DNA from 2 places in the Nocardia sp. NBC_01377 genome. Region 2 is predicted to be linked to the other one. Evidence: predicted binding sites of a transcription regulator. Region 2 holds the regulator's gene; the other holds the start of a gene.
What was found. Region 2 encodes HspR, which represses chaperone genes until heat shock. Its sites were predicted from a motif close to ANNTGAGTNNNNNNNACTCANNT; they were not measured.

Region 1 (3,416 bases), 340 kb from region 2:
CTGCCGCGCAGTACGGCCCAGGTATGCGTGCGTACCCGGTCACTCCGACCGCGTCGTCGACCCATGGCAGACACCTACGACAGTGTGCCTCGACAAGTCAAGCAGTCGCCGATCGCCGTTGAAAGGAATACGACCCATGAGCCTGTACGCGGTTACCGATCCATCGACCGGTGAAGTGGTCGAGGAATATCCGACGGCGACGGCCGCGCAGATCGAGGACGCCATCACCGCCGCCGCGGCGGCTCACCGTGAATGGGGCCGTGCCACGACGGTTGCCGAGCGGGCGGCATCGATCCGTCGCGTCGCCCGGCTGCACACCGAGCGCAAGGACGAACTGGCACGCATCATCAATCGGGAGATGGGCAAACGGCTCGACCGTTCCGCCGCCGAAGTCGAGTTCAGCGCGGCGATCTACAACTACTACGCCGACAATGCCGAGAAGTTCCTCGCCGACGAGCCGATCACCCTGCTCGACGGCGACGGATCGGCGCTGATCCGGCGTTCCCCGGTCGGTGTCCTGCTCGGGATCATGCCCTGGAACTACCCGTACTACCAGGTCGCTCGCTTCGCCGGGCCGAACCTGACCCTCGGCAACACCATCCTGCTCAAACACGCGCCGCAGTGCCCCGAGTCGGCCGCCGCGTTGCAACAGATCTTTCTCGACGCGGGCTTCCCGCACGGCGCCTACGTCAATATCTACGCCACCAACGAACAGGTCGCCGAGATCATCGCCGACCCGCGCGTGCAGGGAGTTTCGCTCACCGGTTCCGAGCGGGCGGGCGCGGCCGTCGCCGAGATCGCGGGCCGAAACCTCAAGAAGGTCGTCCTCGAACTCGGTGGCTCCGACCCGTTCATCGTCCTGAGTTCCGACAACCTCGAAGCGACCGTCGACGCGGCGGTCGGCGGCCGGTTCGAGAACACCGGCCAAGCCTGCAACGCCGCCAAACGTTTCATCGTCGCCGACGACATCTACGACGAGTTCCTGGACAAATTCACCACGCGGGTGCTGCGCAAGTCGGCCGATCTGGGACCGTTGTCGTCCACCGCGGCCGCCGAGCGTCTGGAGAACCAGATCGGGCGAGCCGTGGCCGCGGGCGCCGATCTCGTCACCGAGGGCCGCCGCGACGGCGCCTACTACCCGCCGGGGGTGCTCACCAACCTGCCCGCCGACTACCGCGAGGAATTGTTCGGCCCGGTCGCCGCGGTCTACCGGGTGGCGGGGGAGGACGAGGCCGTCGAGCTGGCCAACGACACGCCGTTCGGCCTCGGCTCCTACGTGTACACCACCGACGAGGACCAGGCCCGCCGCGTCGCGGACAGGATCGAGGCGGGAATGGTGTTCGTCAACGCGGTCGGCGCCGAGGGGGTCGAATTGCCGTTCGGCGGCGTCAAGCGATCCGGCTTCGGCCGTGAACTCGGCCGCTACGGCATCGATGAGTTCGTCAACAAGAAACTGATCCGCATCGGCTGAGCGCCGGGATCCCTTCGCTGTGAGCGAACCCCCGGCAGGTGGAACAAACCGGCCGGAGGTGGGGTTGAGTAGGCGTCGCTCAACTTTCAGAAGGGCCGAACACGTGACTACACCTCAGAATTTGCCGGTGCTGTTCCTGACCGATCCGATCGTGCTGCCGGGCATGGTCGTGCCCATCGAACTGGACGAATCCGCGCAGGCCGCCATCGACGCCGCGCAGGCCGCCAAGACCTCGGCGGTCTTGCTCGCGCCCCGGCTGACGGAGGGCTACGCCACCTACGGCGTCGTCGCCACCATCGAACAGGTCGGACGGATGCGCGGCGGCGCGCCCGCGGCCGTATTGAAGGCCGAACGGCGCGCGAAGATCGGACACGGGGTCACCGGACCGGGTGCGGCGCTGTGGGTCGAGGCCGAGCCGGTCGAGATTCCGCCCGCCGACGGGCGCACCACCGAACTCGCCGTCGAATACAAGAAACTCGTCGTCTCGGTCCTTCAGCGGCGCGAGGCCTGGCAGATCATCGACGCGGTCAATCAGCTGACCGATCCGTCGGCCGTCGCCGACACCGCGGGCTACGCGCCGTACCTGACCGCTGATCAGAAGCGTGAACTGCTGGAAACCCCCGATGTGATCCAGCGTCTGACCACCTTGATCGAGTGGACGAAGGCCCATATCGCCGAGGCCGAGGTCACCGAGAAGATCAGCGACGACGTGCGCGAGGGGCTGGAGAAAAGCCAGCGTGAATTCCTGCTGCGCCAGCAACTCAACGCCATCCGCAAGGAACTCGGTGAGGACGAGCCGGACGGCGCCGACGACTACCGCACCCGCGTCGAACAGGCCGATCTGCCCGGTGAGATCCGGGAGGCGGCGCTGCGCGAGGTCGGCAGGCTGGAACGCGCCAGCGATCAGAGCCCGGAATCGGGCTGGATCCGCACCTGGCTGGACACCGTCCTGGAATTGCCTTGGGCGGTGAAGACCACAGACAACACCGATGTCGCGGCCGCGCGCGCGGTACTCGACGCCGATCACCACGGCCTGGAAGAGGTCAAGGACCGCATGGTCGAGTACCTGGCGGTGCGTGCGCGGCGTGCCCAGCGAGGGCTGGAGGTCGTCGGCGGACGCGGTTCCGGCGCGGTGCTCGTCCTCGTCGGCCCGCCCGGCGTCGGTAAGACCTCGCTCGGTGAATCCGTGGCGCGGTCGCTCGGCCGCGAGTTCGTGCGTGTCGCTCTCGGCGGTGTGCGCGACGAGGCGGAGATCCGCGGACACCGGCGCACCTACGTCGGCGCGCTGCCGGGCCGGATCGTGCGCGCCATCAAGGAGGCGGGTTCGATGAATCCCGTCGTCCTGCTGGACGAGATCGACAAGGTCGGCTCCGATTTCCGCGGCGATCCCGCGGCGGCGCTGCTCGAGGTGCTCGACCCGGCGCAGAACCACACGTTCCGCGACCACTACCTCGACCTGGATCTCGACCTGTCCGATGTGCTGTTCATCGCGACCGCCAATGTCATGGACACCATTCCCGGCCCGCTGCTGGACCGGATGGAATTGATCACCGTCGACGGCTACACCGAGGATGACAAGGTGGCCATCGCCCGTGACTTCCTGGTGCCACGGCAGTTGGAACGCAACGCGCTGACCGTCGACGAGGTGTCGATCACCGAGGAGGCGCTGCGCGAGATCGCCGCGAACTACACCAGGGAAGCCGGTGTGCGGCAGATGGAACGGCTGATCGCGAAGGCATTGCGCAAGGCGGCGACACGGCTGTCCGGAGTCGAGGACACGGTGGCCGCAGGAACCGGCGACGGAGACGAACTCGGCTACGATTCCGGACTCGGGTACGAAACCGAACAAATGTCCGGAAATGAACCCGGCACCGGTACGGTGGTATCCGCGGCGATCGCAGACACCCTGACGATCGGCCTCGGAGATCTGAAGGAGTACCTGGGA
Region 2 (3,416 bases):
CCGATCACCGTCGTCGACAACAGGAAGATCGATCCGGAGACCGGTGAGATCAGGGAGCAGGCGGCTGAGAACGGTTCCGCCGCCGCTGCCGAGCCTGCCGACACCAGCGGTGAGCTCGCCGAGCGCACCGCCGACCTGCAACGGTTGACGGCCGAATACGCCAACTACCGCCGTCGCGTCGATCGCGATCGCAAGACCGCGATCGACGCGGCGAAGGCCTCGGTGGTCACCGAATTGCTCGGAGTGCTCGACGATCTCGACCGGGCGAGGGCGCACGGCGATCTGGAGACCGGACCGCTGCGGTCGGTGGCCGACAAGCTCGCCGACGCGCTGCGCAAGCAGGGCCTGGAGGAGTTCGGGGCCGAGGGCGATCCCTTCGACCCGACCCTGCACGAGGCCGTGCAGCACGAGGGTTCCGGGCACGATCCGGTGATCGGCATCGTCATGCGCAAGGGTTATCGATTCGGCGACAGGGTGCTTCGGCACGCGCTCGTCGCAGTGACCGACGCGGCCGAACCGGTCGAGCCATCCGAGACAGAGGCTTCGGATGCTGATGCCGAAGCGAACAACCGGTAGACCCGCGGGAAGCCGCGAACGCCGAATATCCGACACCGTGAGAGGAGGAGAGACCGGGTGAGTCAACGGGAGTGGATCGAAAAGGACTTCTACAAGGAGCTGGGTGTCTCCTCCAGCGCCTCGCAGGACGAGATCAAGAAGGCGTATCGCAAGCTCGCCCGTGATCTGCATCCGGACGCCAATCCGGGTGACGCCAAGGCAGAAGAGCGGTTCAAGACCGTCAGCGAGGCGCACGCCGTGCTGTCGGATCCGGCCAAACGCAAGGAGTACGACGACACCCGCAAGTTGTTCGCGGGTGGCGGCTACGGCCGCGGCGGGTTCACTCCCGGTGCGGCGGGCGGATTCTCGCAGGATTTCAATATCGGCGACATCTTCGGCAACGCCAACGCGGGCGACGGTGGCCTCGGAGATCTGCTGGGCGGCCTGTTCAATCGGGGCGGCGCGCGGACGACGAACCGTCCGCGCCGCGGCGCCGATGTGGAGACCGAGACGACACTCGGATTCCGCGAGGCCGCACAGGGCGTCACCGTTCCGCTGCGGATGACCAGTCCCTCGCCGTGCACCACCTGTCACGGCAGCGGCGCGAAGCCGGGGACCAGCCCCCGGGTCTGCCCGCATTGCAACGGCGCGGGCGTCATCAGCCGCAATCAGGGCGCGTTCGGCTTCAGCGAGCCGTGCGACGACTGCCGAGGCACCGGATCGATCATCGACGATCCCTGTGTCGACTGCCGTGGCACCGGCATCCAGAACCGGACCCGCACCATCACGGTGCGGATTCCGCCGGGTGTCGGTGACGGGCAGCGGATCCGGCTGGCCGGACAGGGGGAAGCGGGATTACGCGGCGCGCCCTCGGGCGATCTGTACGTGAGCGTGCACGTGAGCCAGGACAAGGTATTCGGCCGCAACGGCGACGACCTGACCCTGGTGCTGCCGGTCAGTTACAGTGAGTTGGTCCTGGGGACAACGGTTTCCGTGCCGACGCTGGAGGGTCGGGTCGGTGTCAAGGTGCCTCCGGGCACGGCCGACGGCCGGATTCTGCGGGTGCGCGGGCGCGGTGTGCCCAAGCGCGGCGGCGGCGCCGGTGACCTGCTGGTCACCGTCAAGGTCGCGGTGCCGCAGAAGCTCGACGACAGTGCCGCCGAAGCGCTGCGACGCTACGCGGAGGCGGAACAGACCAGCGGGTTCGATCCCCGCGCCGGATGGGCAGGTGCGTAATGTCCACTGATCCGAAGAAGGCCTCCGGTGGGGCCTCGCGTGCCGAGTTCTTCATGATCTCGGTGGCGGCCCAGTTGGCGGGCATGCACGCGCAGACTCTGCGCACCTATGACCGCCTCGGACTGGTGACGCCGCAACGCACTTCGGGTGGCGGGCGGCGCTATTCGGCAAGGGATGTGGAGTTGCTGCGCGAAGTGCAGCGGCTGTCCCAGGACGAGGGCGTCAACCTGGCGGGTATCAAACGGATCATCGAATTGACCAACCAGGTGGAGGAGTTGCGGCAGGCCGTCGCCGAGATGGCGGCCGAGCTGGAACGACTGCGTGCGGGGTACCGGCCGGATTTCGCGCCGCCGCAACGCAGTACCGCACTGGTGGTGTGGAAACCACGCCACCAGCGCTGAGTTCACGAAAACTTCGGGCCCCGGCCCGGCGCACTTCGCGTGTGCCGGAATCCGGGGCCCGAAGTCGTTTCGCGGGAATACGCGCCCGGTATTCCACAGCTGTGCAAGCCCCCTGTTCACACCTGTGGACAAATACGCGTCGCCTCGGTTCGGGATCGTGTCGTGATGGGAGAGCGGGCGTCGCGGTGGTGCGCGCCGATCGGGGGAAACCATTCGGCAAACTTCCGATCGGGTCCCCGATTTCCGGACCGCATCGGAAATGGCCGGATGCCCCGGGATTTTCCCTCCCGCCGCGTGGATTCGTTAGCCGACGGTAAGCGGGTCCGGATCCGAATCCGGCCGTTCGGATTCGAGCATCGCACCGCCGGATCGTCGGTCGCCCGCAGCCCTCGCCCCGCTCGCGTTCCGCCTCCGCCCGACCCGTATCGGCGGCGGGTGACCGCGCTCGAGTTGCCGAAAAGTCGCTCCGGGGACAGGATTCGGACGAAGCTTGCAAAACGGATCGTGCGAATTCGGTGGATGGATGTCCGAATCGACCTGGTATTATCGGTCTTTCAGTCGGTTTCTCGCATGTTTCTCATTATCCATCCTCGTTTCGTAGAAATTACACGCTTGATGTTTAACAGTGACGTTCCGTAGCTGGCAAACCTCGCCTACACTCCTTGGCATCGGCTGCTGACGAGTGTCCCGCGGCATCTCACTCGCTGGCACGTTATGTGTTCCGAGTGCGAAATGGGGTTGTGACGCAAATGGATTCGCGCACCGTCGCTTTGATCAGAACCACGTTCAAGGCGGTTGCTGCGGAGGAGGGGGGTCCGGAGAAGCTGGCCAGTTCGTTCTATGCGACATTGTTCACGGACTACCCCCACGTCCGCGATTTCTTTCCCGCGGCGATGGACTCGCAGCGTGACCGGCTGGTCAAGGCCATTTCCTACACGCTCGATCGGCTCGAGGAGCCGAACAAGTTACTACCATTCCTCGCCCAACTGGGGCGCGACCATCGCAAATACGGCGTCAAGCCGGAACATTACGTCGCGGTGGCCACCTCGCTGAAAACCGCGATGCGTCGCTTCGCCGGTACCGAGATGTGGACCGACGAGGTCGAGCAGGCATGGGACGACGGATTGACCGTCATCGCCGAGACCATGATCGGCGCGGCAGACCAGGAGAAGACGCCCGCGGTCTGGTCGGGCACCGTCATCGAGTCCCGTTCGGTGCTGCGCA

Region 1: a site for HspR is predicted at 1,534-1,556, ahead of lon (endopeptidase La). Genes of this name have one in related genera too.

The regions. Positions count from the first base shown of each region.
Region 1 covers NZ_CP109566.1:7,354,252-7,357,667, reverse strand. Annotated here, with positions in the region: gene OG225_RS33930 (NAD-dependent succinate-semialdehyde dehydrogenase) at 137-1,471, shown strand; gene lon (endopeptidase La) at 1,575-3,416, shown strand, end outside.
Region 2 covers NZ_CP109566.1:7,017,888-7,021,303, reverse strand. Annotated here, with positions in the region: gene grpE (nucleotide exchange factor GrpE) at 1-576, shown strand, start outside; gene dnaJ (molecular chaperone DnaJ) at 634-1,791, shown strand; gene OG225_RS32400 (heat shock protein transcriptional repressor HspR) at 1,791-2,192, shown strand; gene OG225_RS32395 (globin domain-containing protein) at 2,942-3,416, shown strand, end outside.